Regions from separate parts of the Arthrobacter sp. 05L45_2 genome, predicted to be linked through region 1. Evidence: riboswitches for the same ligand, from Rfam matches in the RefSeq annotation. Region 1 holds a riboswitch; the other holds the start of a gene.
The links. A riboswitch is a leader RNA that binds a small molecule or an ion and turns the genes downstream of it on or off. The one in region 1 is predicted to bind glycine.

Region 1 (3,840 bases):
GTTCGACGGCGGAGTCCAGGGCGAAGCCGGTGGCCGCGGCGTCCTCGGCGACAGTGGCACCGAAGGCGGCGACGACGTCGGCGACGATTGCCGGCGTCGTGGCTTCATCAGCGGAGATACCGACGGTGTCGGCGTCGATGGCGCGCAGGTTGATGCCCTTGGCGTCGGCGGCGGCGATGATTCCGGCGGCGTTGCCCGGCACGGACACGGTGACGGTGTCGAAGAAGGAGGTGTGCAGCACGTCCAGGCCGGCAGCCTGGAGCGAGGCGGCGATGGTCTTGGCGTGGCCGTGGGTGGTCTCGGCGATGGCCTTGAGCCCGTCGGGGCCGTGGTAGACGGCGTAGAAGGACGCGACGATGGCCAGCAGCGCCTGGGCGGTGCAGATGTTGGACGTGGCCTTCTCGCGGCGGATGTGCTGCTCGCGGGTCTGCAGCGCCAGCCGGTAGGCGGGGATGCCGGCGTTGTCCTTGGAGACGCCAACCAGGCGGCCGGGCATGGAGCGCTCCAGGCCCTTCTGGACGGCCATGTAAGCCGCGTGCGGGCCGCCGAAGAACAGCGGCACACCGAGGCGCTGCGCGGAGCCGACGGCGATGTCGGCCCCCTGCTCGCCGGGAGGGGTGATCAGGGTCAGGGACAGCAGGTCCGCGGCCACGGTGACGAGGGCGCCGCGTTCCTTGGCCTCGGCAATGACGGCGGTGTGGTCGAAGACGCGGCCGGAGACGCCCGGCTGCTGCAGCACGACGCCGTTGATAACGCCCTTGGGCAGGCCCTTGGACAGATCGGCGACCTCAACTTCGAAGCCGAGGGCCTCGGCGCGGCCCTTGACGATCGCGATGGTCTGCGGGAGGCAGTCGGCGTCGAGGACGGTCTTGCCGTCGTGGGCGGCCTTGTTCTTGTTGGCCCGGCGCATCATCAGGACGGCTTCGGCAACGGCGGTGGCTTCGTCCAGGAGCGAGGCGTTGGCGATCGGCAGGCCCACGAGGTCCTGGACCATGGTCTGGAAGTTCAGCAGCGCCTCGAGCCGGCCCTGGGAGATTTCCGGCTGGTAGGGCGTGTAGGCGGTGTACCAGGCCGGGGCTTCGAGGATGTTCCGGCGGATGACGGCCGGGGTGACGGTGTCGAAGTAGCCCTGGCCGATCATCTGGACGGCGGTCTTGTTCTTCGAGGCCAGCGTGCGCAGCTCGGCGAGGACTTCCACTTCGCTGAGCGCTACGCCCAGCGCCAGGTCAGAATCCTGCCGGATGTCCTTCGGTACGGCGGTGTCCACAAGGTCGTTGACGGTGTCGTAGCCGACTGCCTTGAGCATGGCGGCGACGTCGGCCTGGCGGCGGGCGCCAATATGCCGGTCAACGAAGGACGTGGAGGCTGAGGTAACAGTCACTAGGAACTCCATAACTAAGGCGGCGCACGGTACGCCACATTGATTCGGGTTCCTCCCCGCTCTGTATTGGACCTGAGAGTTTCCGCGCAGCCGCTATGCGGGGCTCCGCTTGCACCGTCGGTGAGCACGTCGCGTCAGATAACGCACGTGCTACTTTCCAGAGTTGCCTTGCCGCGGCGGTACATGGGCCTGAGAGATTCCTGGGGAGGATTTGCTCCTACGGCGCCTGCTTGTACCTACTTGCAGAACTCTCCCGCCGCAGATCAAAGGCATATTCAATTGCTCGTGACCATAGTCACAGACTTATTGTCCTACGCCGGGGGCAAGGTCCGCAAACCAGTGACGCCGGAGCCGCGACATATACGGCCCCGCCCGTCAGCCGCGCAGCCGTTCGACGGCGGCCAGCAGGCTTTCGACGTCGCCCGCCATTTCCGTCGGCGCCCCGCCCGGTCCCCGGGCGAGCATCGCATTGAAGTACAGCCCGTCCCCCAGATAGAGAACGGGCTTGGCCATCGCGGGGCCGACGTCCGCCGCGAGGAGGGCCAGCCAGCTCGCCTGCACGCCTGCCATCCGTTGCAGGGTCTCGGCGTGTGCCACTTCGGCCAGCCGGGTGGCGGCCACAAAGACCCGGTCCAGTGGGGTGTCGGCCCACACCGAGGACTTGATGAAGTACGCGGCGGCCCCTTCGGGCGCAGCGGCCATGGCGGCGAGGTCGTCGGCGAGGAGCCGGTCCAGGCGCTCCAGCAGCACCGTGATCATGGCGTCCTTGGTGGGGAAATGGTACAGCAGACCGCCCTTGGAGACGCCGGCCAGCCTGGCTACCGCGTCGAGGGTGGCGGCCCGCTCCCCCTCGGTGATGAGCAGGGACTCGAAGGCGTCGAGGACGGCTTCACGGGCGACGGGTTTTCTGGCCATGGCTCCCATCATGCCCGGCGCACCGCCAATTTCTTAACTGTACCGTCCAGACGGTACAGTTATTCGATGACCGTCTCCTACCGCCCGTCGACCTCCGGTACCACCCGCGGCACCACCTCCGCTCCGCGCCCGGCGTGGCGCGACTGGCTGGCCCTGGCCCTGCTGATGTTTCCGGTGCTGCTCGTTGCCGTGGATAACACCGCCCTCACGTTCGCGCTGCCGGCGATCGCGCGCAGCCTGGACGCCTCCGGAGTGGAACTGCTGTGGATCGTCGACACATACCCCCTGGTCCTGGCCGGCCTGCTGGTCGCGATGGGTAGCCTGGGCGACCGGATTGGCCGCCGGCGGCTGCTGTTCATCGGCAGCGCCGGTTTCGCGGCAGTCTCCGCGGTGACAGCCTTCGCGCCCGCCGCTGAGTGGCTGATCGCAGGGCGGGCGGGGCTCGGCTTCTTCGGCGCCATGCTGATGCCGTCCACGCTGTCCCTGATCCGCAACATCTTCCCCGAACCCAACCGCCGGCGGCTGGCCGTGGCGGTCTGGGCCGCGGGGTTCTCCGGTGGCGCCGCGTTGGGGCCCATCTTCGGAGGGTGGCTCGTGGAACACCTCTGGTGGGGAGCGGTCCTGCTGGTCGCGGTGCCCATCATCCTGCCCCTGCTGGTCCTCGGCCCTGCCCTGATCCCGGAATCCCGGGACCCGAACCCCGGCCGGGTGGATCTGCCGAGCATCGCCTTGTCCATGCTCGCCATGGCCCCGGCGGTCTACGGCATCAAAATCCTGGCCACCGAGGGCATGGCAGCGGGACCGCTCGCCGCCCTTGGCGCCGGCCTGCTGATGGGTTACGCCTTCGTCCGCCGCCAGCGCCGGCTGGCAGCGGACGAGTCCGGCACTCCCCTGCTGGATCTGAGCCTCTTCGGCAACCCCGTGTTCAGCACCGCCATTACGGCCAACGTGCTGGCGCTGTTTTCCTACAACGGTTTTATCCTGTTCCTCGCCCAGCACCTGCAACTGCTGGAGGGGCAGTCGCCGTCCGAGTCCGGGATGGCCATGATCCCCGCACTGGTCGCCACTGTGGTGGCCGGGTTGCTGGTGGTGCCCCTGGTCCGCAAAGTCCGACCCGGCTTTGTGGTGGCCGGCGGCCTGGTCCTGAGCGCCACCGGCTACGGCCTGGTGGCCCTCGGCGACCACAGCGCCGGTCCCGGCATCCTGCTGGCGGCCCTGCTGGTGCTCTGCCTGGGCGTCGGAGCCGCCGAAACCATTTCCAACGACCTGATCCTGGGGTCCGTGCCGGCGGCCAAATCGGGAGCCGCGGCCGCCATTTCCGAGACCGGCTACGAGGTTGGCTCACTGCTCGGCACGGCCGTCCTTGGCTCCATCCTGACGGCGTCGTACCAGCACAACCTGCGGCTGCCGGCCGGCACTGCGGGGACGGCGCCGGCGGAGGCCACCGCGCGGGCCGGCGAAACCCTGGCGGGGGCTACGGAGCTGGCCCAGACCCTCCCCGGACCCGCGGCCGAGGCCGTGATGGCTGCCGCGCGGGCGGCGTT
Region 2 (9,545 bases), on a different contig from region 1:
AGAATCCCTCTAGGTTCGCTCTAGGGGCGTCCTGCCGCAGCCTTAGCTGCTGGCCTTGTAAACTTCCAGCTCCAGCCGGATAAAGGCATCGATCATGCCCCGGTAAGTCTGTTCGACAATGTCGGTGTCGATGTCCTTCTGCTCAGCCGTTGCCTTGACGTGCTCCAGGACACGTTCAACACGGCCCGGCGCCCTGACCTCTGCGCTGTCGGCTTTCAGGGTTCCGGCGATCCGGATTAGCCGTTCGCGCCGGCCGATCAGCGCGACGATTTGCTCATCCACTTCGTCGACGGCCACCCGCACGGCGGCGAGCTGTTCCTTGTCGGCCTGGGCGTGTTTGGCGTCACGGTGATGTGTGGACATGTGCATGACAGTATCGAATCATGCAACCACGAGTCGACTTCATCTCATTGGGTGTCCGCAGCGTTGACGCCTCCCGCCGCTTTTATGTCGAGGGACTGGGGTGGCCTGTCCACCGCGAGGTTCCCGGCGAAGTGCTCTTCCTGCAGGCCAACCACGGCCTGGTTCTCTCCCTGTGGGATGCCGGCCAAATGCAGGCAGAGGCGGCCACGGACGCCCCGGCCGGCATCCCCTGCATTACCCTGAGCCACAACGTGGGCAGCGCCGCGGAAGTTGATGCCGCACTGCGCCAGGCAGAAGCCGCCGGGGGCGCCGTCGTCGCTGCTCCGAAGACGCAGCCCTGGGGCGGGTACACGGGCTACTTCGCGGACCCTGACGGCTTCCGCTGGGAGGTCGCCTTCAACCCCACGTGGACGGTCGACGCCGGCGGCAAAGTCACGGTCTAGGCGCGGCCTCGGGCCGCCCGCCGCAGCCGTTCGCGCGACCGGCGGGGTGTCCCCTAGAACAGGCTGCCGACCGGTTCGATCAGCTCCGGGGAATCGTTCCGGACATTCCCGACGGCGGTGCCCACGGCGTCGATCCTCCAGCCCTCGGCGACGTCGTGCGCACCGGCCCGGACCAGCCCCACCAGGGCGGCGGCGTCATCGGCCTGCGGGTCCAGCCAGGTCGCCATGGTAGCCCGGTCCATTGGCAGCGGAACGCGGTCGTGCAGCGCTGTCAGTTCGGCGAGCATCCCGTCGGCGTAGCCCTCCGGCGGGGAGTCAGTGGTCAGGATCGACGTGGACAGCAGCCAGCGTTCCGGATCCCCCTCGGCCTTGGACGGGTCTTTCCACCATTCGTAGAGGCCGGCGAAGACCACCGGGGAGCCGTCCGCCGGGTGCACGTAATAGGGCTGTTTGCCGCGGCCCTCACCCTTCCATTCGTAATATCCGTCCGCCGGCACAGCGCAGCGCCGGGCGCGGGTGGCTTTCCGGAAGGCCGGCTTCTCCAGCACACTCTCACTGCGGGCGTTGATCATCTTGGAGCCGATGCCCGGATCCTTGGCCCACGAGGGAACCAGGCCCCAGCGGGCAATGTGCAGTTGCCGCACCGGTTCGCCGTCCACCAGCCGCTCCAGCAGGATGGGCACGTCCGCCGTCGGGGCCACATTCCACGACGGCGGGATGACCACCTCCTCCTCGAGTCCGGCGTCGAACTCGGCCAGAAGGTCCCCGACAGCCCGGGCCATCACGTAGCGTCCACACATGGCACCAGCATGCCATCGGGACCCGCCGTGCGGGAATAGGGCCTCCCGGGTTACGGTTGATCACAGTGACATCCGGCTTTGCCGGCAGAGGCGCTGCCAACTGCGCGCCGCCCACCAGCGTTGAGGAGAACTTCGTGGACTTCACCCCCGATTCCGGCACCATCACCATGTTTTCGACCACCTGGTGCGGTTACTGCAACCGGTTGAAGAAGCAGCTGGACGCCCAGGGCATCGGCTACACCGAGATCAACATCGAGGAAGTCGAAGGCACCGCCGAACTTGTGGAGAAGCTCAACGGCGGCAACCGCACCGTCCCCACCGTCCTTTTCCCGGACGGCACGGCAGCCACCAATCCCTCGGCGGCCGAGGTCAAGACCCGCCTCGCGGCCTAAGCCCCACCAGGACACCCACCACCACACCACCACGGCGCGGACTCCCAGCTAACCCCGGGATTCCGCGCCGTGCCGCATCCCGTCGCGGACGCGGTGATGAAAGGAGCTACCCATGGTCCACGAAGTCAAAGGCGCGGTTGTCCGCTCCAAGAACGCCCCCGTCACCCTGGAGACCATCCTGGTTCCGGACCCCGGGCCCGGCGAGGCCCTGGTGGATATCCTCACATGCGGGGTCTGCCACACGGACCTGCACTACAAGCAGGGCGCCATCAACGATGACTTCCCGTTCCTGCTCGGCCATGAGGCCACTGGGGTGGTCAGCGCGGTGGGGCCCGGCGTCACCGAAGTTGCCCCCGGTGACCGGGTTGTCCTGAACTGGCGCGCTGTCTGCGGCGAGTGCCGCGCGTGCCGCCGCGGCGAGCCGCAGTACTGCTTCAACACGCACAACGCCACCCAGAAGATGACCCTGGCGGACGGCACGGAGCTCACCGCGGCGCTCGGCATTGGCGCCTTCGCCGAGAAAACCCTGGTGGCCGCCGGACAGTGCACCAAGGTGGACGCCGACGCCGACCCCGCCGCCATCGGCTTGCTCGGCTGCGGCGTGATGGCCGGCCTCGGCGCCGCGATCAACACCGGCAACGTCGGCCGCGGCAATTCCGTGGCCGTGATCGGCTGCGGCGGAGTGGGCGTGGCGGCCGTGGCCGGCGCGGCCCTGGCCGGCGCCACCACTGTCATCGCAGTGGACATCGACGCCAAGAAACTCGATCGCGCCAAGGAACTCGGCGCAACCCACACCGTGGACTCCTCCGGGGTGGACCCCGTCGAGGCGATCCGCGAACTGACCGGCGGCTTCGGCGCCGACGTCGTGATCGACGCCGTCGGCCGCCCGGAGACCTACAAGCAGGCGTTTTATGCCCGCGACCTCGCCGGCACCGTGGTCCTGGTGGGCGTTCCCAGCCCGGAGATGACCCTGGAACTGCCGCTGCTGGACGTGTTCGGCCGCGGCGGCTCCCTGAAGTCCTCCTGGTACGGCGATTGCCTCCCGTCCCGCGACTTCCCCATGCTGATCGACCTGTACCGGCAGGGCAGGCTCGACCTCGACGCCTTCGTCACGGAGCGGATCACCATCGACCAGATCGAGGACGCCTTCGACAAGATGCACGACGGTGCCGTGCTGCGTTCGGTGGTGGAACTGTGAGCGGCGGAGCACTGCGGATCGACCGCCTGGTCACGTCCGGGACGTTCTCGCTCGACGGCGGCACCTGGGACGTGGACAACAACGTCTGGATCGTCGGCAATGACGAGGACTGCGTGGTGATCGACCCCGCCCACGACGCCGACGCCACCGCGGCCGCCGTCGCCGGCCGGAACGTCAAGGCCATCCTGCTCACCCACGGCCACGACGACCACATCGCAGCGGTCGGCGCCTTCCGCAGCCTGGTCAACGCCCCGGTCTACCTGAACCAGCAGGACTGGATGCTGTGGGACCGCGTCTTCCCCGGGACCGAACCGGAGCACGGCATCGACGACGGCGATACGTTCGAGGTGGCCGGCGCCCGCCTCGAGGCGCTGCACACCCCGGGCCACTCCCCCGGCTCGGTGAGCTTCTACCTGCCCGCGAAGGGAACCGTGTTCACCGGTGACACGCTCTTCCAGGGCGGTCCGGGCGCCACCGGCCGGTCCTACAGCGATTTCCCCACCATCATCGGTTCCATCCGCGACCGGCTGCTCACGCTGCCCGCAGACACCGTGGTGCGCACCGGTCATGGCGATCCGACGACGGTGCGCGCCGAGGCGCCGCACCTGGAGGAGTGGATAGCCCGCGGCCACTGACAGCGCCGCGGGCCGCCACCGCCGCCCAGTCGACTTCGACTAGCCCACTTCGACTTGCCCACTTCGACGAACACCGTGTCGTCGCGGTGGAACATACGGCGGCCCTCGAGGCCGTTGAAGCGGACCCACATCACCGCACCGTCCGGCGTCGACCCGTCCACTGTTCCCGGCCCCAGGTAACGGCCGCCGGCCGTAATCCGTACCGGCAGGCCGCGCGGCAGAGCTGCCCACGGCAGCCGCCGCCCGGGACGCGGGAGCTGCCCGGCGTCGCCCGCCGGCGCGGTCATGGCTGCCGCTCCACCGGCGCCGCCGTTCCAGAAGCCGCCGTTACGCCGGCGCCGGCGGCGGCGTACGGTTCCAGATTGTTGAATGTATAGAGGTGGACGCCCGCCAGGGCCGGCTGCGCCGCCGACAATTCGGCCACGAGGCGGCTGGGCGAGTAGTTGCCGCCGTCGAGGAGCCGCCGGGCCAGCGGGCCCTTGCGGCTGATGAACCGCAGGGACGGTCCCACCCCGATCTTGGTCGCCAGCGAAATGAGCTTGGTCCGGGGAACGGACCCGGCGACGCCGGCCCACACCGGAAGGGTAACGCCTTCGCGGCGGAGCAACTCGACATACCAGCTGATCCGGGCCGCCGAGAAGCACATCTGCGTCACCACGCTGGTAGCGAGGTGCTGTTTTTCCAGCAGCGCATCCAGCATGTAGAGCTGGCTTTGCCCGGGATGCCCTTCCGGGTACCCGGCAACGCCGGCGGACATGGCCCCGCCGGACAAATCGGCGATGTCCTCCAGGAGCCGTGCACTGTTCTGGTACGGGCCGGCCGGCTGCGCGGCATCACCGCCGACGGCAAAAACCTCGTTGATCCCGGCGGTTCGGCACTCGGTAAGGATGCCGGCCAGTTGCGCACGGCTTTCAAGGCTCCTCGCTGCCAGGTGCGGGACTACGCTGTGGCCGAGCCGGCGCAGCTGGACGGCCGTTTCCAGGGTGGGTTGGACACCGTGATGGGGAAGGCAGGTCACGGTCAGTGCCGTTCCCGGCGCGAGTCCGGCCTGGACTCTGGTGACGATGCCGGAGGTGGGAATGATTTCCAGCCGCGCTGGCAGTGTTGTGTCCGGCTGGGCGGGCGGGGCATGGGACGCGGTTGACAGAGGAAGGTGGGTCTTCACAGGGAACTCCAGAATTTGGGCAGGCGGGCGCGGGTCAGCGCAGGATGACGGTGCGGTTCCCTGAGAGGATGATGCGCCCCTCGGAGTGCCAGCGGACGGCGTTCGTCAGGGCCTTGCATTCGGCGTCCCGGCCCACGGCGACGAGGTCCTCCGGGGTATAGGTGTGGTCCACCTCGATGACCTGCTGGGCGATGATTGGCCCCTCATCCAGTTCCGAGTTCACATAGTGCGCCGTGGCCCCGACAGTCTTGACGCCGCGGGCGTAAGCCTGGTGGTAGGGCTTGGCTCCTTTGAAGCTCGGCAGGAAGGAGTGGTGGATGTTGATGGCCCTGCCGGCGAGCCTGGCCGTGAGGTTGTCGCTGAGGACTTGCATGTACCGGGCGAGGACCACCAGTTCCACGTTGTACGCCTCCACCAGGTCCAGGAGCGTTGCTTCTGCCTCCGGTTTGGTCGCGGGGCTGACGGGCACGTGGTGGAAGGGGATCCCGTGCCAGGTGACCAGGCCCTCGTGGTCCGGGTGGTTGGACACGACGGCGACAATCTCGACCGGGAGTTCACCGATCCTGGCGCGGAAGAGAAGATCGTTCAGGCAGTGCCCGTATTTGGAGACCATAACGAGGATCCGCTGCTTCCGGCCGTGGCGTTCCAGCCGCCAGGTCATCGCCCACTCGGCGGCGACCGGCGCGAAATCCTGCCGGAGCTCCTCGACGTCCGCCGCGGTGCCGGTTGAGACGAAGTGCACGCGCATAAAGAAGTGCTCCACGAGCCGGTCGCCGAACTGCTTGATGTCCACAATGTTGCAGCCGTGGTCCAGGAGGAATTTGGACACGGCGTTGATGATGCCGGGTGATTCGGCGCAGTCGAGGGTGAGGACGAACTCGGCGCCGGGCTCTTCCCGCTGTTCAGTTGCGGGGCCGCCGGGCTGTGGGGTTGCTGCGGTGCTCACTGGCTCTCCACCTTCCGGGATCCGGCAGCTTCATCCTGCTCGGACTGGAGTTCGGCCTTGAAGGCCTCGTAACGGGCCAGGTGCACCGGACGGCGGCGCAGGACCAGCCATGCGGCGCCGAGGATGATGAACCAGACCGGCGTCACCAGCAGGGCCGACAACGTGTCCGGCTGCGTGGTCAGCGTCCAGAGCACGAAGGCGAAGAAGGCGAAGACGACCCAGACCATGGGCACGCCGCCGGGCATCTTGAACTTCGAGGCATCGTGCAGCTGCGGGCGGCGCCTGCGGAAGGCCAGGTAGCTGGCCAGGATGATGGACCACACGAAGACGAAGCAGACGGCGGACACGGTTGTAACCATTTCGAAGGCCTTGCCGATGTTCTCCCCCGCGTACATCAGCACGACGCCGGAGAGCAGCAGCACGCACGAGAGGAACAAGGCGTTCTGCGGAACCTTGCGGCGGGACAGCGCTGCGAAGGGGGCGGGGGCGTCACCTTCCTGGGCGAGGCCGTAGACCATGCGGGAGGTGGAGTAAATCCCGGAGTTGGCCGAGGACATGGCCGAGGTCAGGACCACCAGGTTGACCACGGTGGCGGCGGCGCCGAGACCGGCCAGGGAGAACATGGCGATGAACGGGCTGTGTCCGGCGGCGAACTGGGTCCACGGCGTGACCGACATCAGGATGATAAGTGCGCCGACGTAGAACAGCAGGACACGGATCGGAATGGAGTTGATGGCCCGCGGCAGGTTTTTCTCGGGGTCCTTGGCCTCGGCTGCGGTGGTGCCGACCAGTTCGATGCCGACGAAGGCGAAGACGGCGATCTGGAAGCCGGCCACAAAGCCCATGAACTCGTTCGGGAAGAACCCGCCGTGGCTCCAGAGGTTGCTGAAAGTCGCCGGTCCGGCGTCGGAGCTGAACCCGCTGAAGATCATAAACAGGCCCACCACAATCAACGCCGCTATCGCGACGATCTTGATCAGCGCGAACCAGAATTCGGTCTCGCCGAAGGCCTTGACGGTGGTCAGGTTCAGCAGCAGCAGGATCGCGATGGTGACCAGGCCCGGAATCCAGAGGGGCAGGCCGGGCCAGAGCTCCTGGGAGTACCCGGCAATGGCAATAACGTCGGCAATGCCGGTGATCACCCAGCAGAACCAGTACGTCCAGCCGGTGAAGAAGCCCGCCCACGGGCCCAGCAGATCGGCGGCGAAATCGCTGAAGGACTTGTAGTGCAGGTTGGAGAGCAACAGTTCGCCCATGGCCCGCATGACGAAGAACAGCATGAAGCCGATGATCATGTAGACGAAAATGACCGAGGGGCCGGCCGCGGAGATGGTCTTGCCCGAGCCCATAAACAGGCCCGTGCCGATGGCGCCGCCGATCGCGATGAGCTGGATGTGCCGGTTGCTGAGCTGCCGCTCGAGGTGGGGAGCTTCAACCATGGTGGAAGGTGGTCGCTGAATCGTCATAAGGAACTCCATCGTTCAAGTGGCTGGTGCCACGATGATTCGGGTTCCTCCCCGCTCTGTCTTGGACCTGAGAGTTTCCGCGTACCTGCCCCCGCAGGAACCGCTTGCACCGTCGGTGAGCCGGGAAATGATCCGGCTGCTTTCCAGAGTTGCCTCGCCGCGGCGGTACGTGGGCCTGAGAGATTCCTGGGGAGGATTTGCTCCTACGGCGCCTGCTGCATGTACCGGCAGGACTCTCCCGCCGCAGATCATAGGCTTGTTTACTTATAGGGGGTGACGCGGCGCTGCGGAGGGTGGCTCCGGGCAAGAACGCGTCGTCATGGTTGCCGTGCCCTGGCTCGGGCCGGTAACCGCCAAACATGATCGCCGGGACCTCCTCGGAAGGATTGTCCGGCGGATTCAGTGTGGGATGGATCACGCCGGAAAGTCAAACCGCCGGATTTGTGACGCAGCCCGCGTTCCGGCGCTACCCGCCGGTAGGTCCTCCGGGCGGATAGCACCGGCCGGGCCGGAGGGGCCGCAGGGGCCGCAGGGGCCGGTGCCGGGCCGGGTGCTATTAGGATGTGGCCTATGAGCCATCACCCCAGCACGGAGCCCGGTATTTTCGCGGCGGATCTGCGGACGCAGTTCGACGCGTTCCTCGACGAACACCGGGCCGCGCTGCACGATTGCCTGGACGGAATGACCGAACAGGAGGCCCGCGCGTCCCTGGTCCCCTCCCGCACCACGCTGCTGGGGCTGGTCAAGCACGCCACGTTCGTGGAGAAGGTCTGGTTCGACGAGGCCATCACCCGCCGCAGCCGGCAGGACATCGGTATTCCGGCCACCCCGGACGAGTCCTTCATCCTGGCTGCCGATGACTCGATCGCCGGCGTCCAGGCCGCGTACCGGGAAGCCTGCGCCCAGTCGCGTGAGCGCGCCGCACCCCTGGGCCTGGACCACCTGGTGACCGGAAACAGGCGCGGCCCGCTGCCGCTGCGGTGGGTTTACCTGCACCTGTTGCGGGAACTGGCCCAGCACTGCGGGCACGCCGATATCCTGCGCGAACAGCTCCTGGCCGCCCGCCCAGCGTGAGCCGTCTCGGCCGTTAGGGCAGCAGGGCGCCGAAGTCGCCGTCGTCGAGCGTGGCGTACCGGGCGTAGGCGGCCAGTACGGCTGCCTCCACGGCGGGCACGTCCAGGCCCGGGACCAGGTCATCGGCGGCGCCGGCGGTGGCCGGGTCCCAGTCAAGGCCCAGCGCGGCGTAACTCGCCTCGAGGACTGCCCTGATGGGCGCGGAGTTCTCCACGATGATCACGGAGCTGAACAGCCAGCCGCCGGCCACCACTCGCTGGGCGGTGCCGACCAGCTTGATGGGGTGCTCCGGGACCAGGGGATCCCGGCCGTGGACACTGAATTCGCCCGGGCAGTACTCCCCCGGAATCTCGCCGACAGCGGCCGCCACCCCGGCGTCGCGCAGGGCCTGCGCCAGCAGCTCGCCGAAGAGGGAGAACCGGCCTTTGGCCCCGGCAATCGCGTCAGCATGGGGCTCCAGGTGGTCGATCACCAGGGTGCCCTCGTGGTACGCGGCGGCCCTGCCCCCGGCCTTCCGGACCAGCGGTTCGAAACCAAGTTCCCGGCAGGCCAGGGTGGCGGCGTCAAAGCCAGGCAAGTGGGTGTCACGCTGGCCGAACGCCACCGTGGGGGCGGGCCGGTAGAGCCGCAGCAGGGGGACCAGGGACCCGGTCTTGACCCGCTGCAGAAGGGTCAGGGCGAAGTCGAGGTCCGCCGCCGGGCCGAGGGAGTGATCCTGCCGGAACACCGTCAGGTTCCGGGGTCCCGCCGCGGCCTGCTGCATGTTGTTATGCTCCCTTATGGTCATTCTGCAATTCCTGGTGGTAGCCGCCGCGTTCGCCGTCATCGACGCCGTCTGGCTCAAGTCGATGAACAAGTTCTACCGCCGGCACTTGGGCCACCTGATGTCGGACAAGCCCCATCTAGGGTACGCCGTGGTGTTCTACGTGCTGTACATCGCCGGGATCCTCTTCTTTGCCCTCCGGCCCGCGCTCGACGGCGGCAGCTGGCTGACGGCGCTGGGTTACGGCGCCGCGCTGGGCGGCTTCGCCTATGCAACCTATGACCTCACCAACGCCGCCAC

Region 2: it holds a riboswitch for glycine, as region 1 does, so the genes downstream of both, cycA (D-serine/D-alanine/glycine transporter) here and gcvP (aminomethyl-transferring glycine dehydrogenase) in region 1, are expected to answer to the same signal.

What each region holds. Positions count from the first base shown of each region.
Region 1 is NZ_JBFTNO010000154.1:1,782-5,621, reverse strand. It holds gene gcvP (aminomethyl-transferring glycine dehydrogenase) at 1-1,393, opposite strand, end outside; glycine riboswitch at 1,433-1,547, opposite strand; glycine riboswitch at 1,549-1,647, opposite strand; gene AC1DHD_RS11925 (TetR/AcrR family transcriptional regulator) at 1,757-2,296, opposite strand; gene AC1DHD_RS11920 (MFS transporter) at 2,363-3,840, shown strand, end outside.
Region 2 is NZ_JBFTNO010000064.1:9,845-19,389, reverse strand. It holds partial or broken gene AC1DHD_RS07285 (hypothetical protein) at 1-13, shown strand, start outside; gene AC1DHD_RS07280 (chorismate mutase) at 43-369, opposite strand; gene AC1DHD_RS07275 (VOC family protein) at 384-806, shown strand; gene AC1DHD_RS07270 (SOS response-associated peptidase) at 860-1,606, opposite strand; gene AC1DHD_RS07265 (mycoredoxin) at 1,741-1,998, shown strand; gene AC1DHD_RS07260 (S-(hydroxymethyl)mycothiol dehydrogenase) at 2,111-3,196, shown strand; gene AC1DHD_RS07255 (MBL fold metallo-hydrolase) at 3,193-3,831, shown strand; gene AC1DHD_RS07250 (methylenetetrahydrofolate reductase) at 4,115-4,996, opposite strand; gene purU (formyltetrahydrofolate deformylase) at 5,031-5,942, opposite strand; gene cycA (D-serine/D-alanine/glycine transporter) at 5,939-7,408, opposite strand; glycine riboswitch at 7,562-7,659, opposite strand; gene AC1DHD_RS07235 (DinB family protein) at 7,979-8,482, shown strand; gene AC1DHD_RS07230 (lipoate--protein ligase family protein) at 8,496-9,245, opposite strand; gene AC1DHD_RS07225 (DUF2177 family protein) at 9,262-9,545, shown strand, end outside.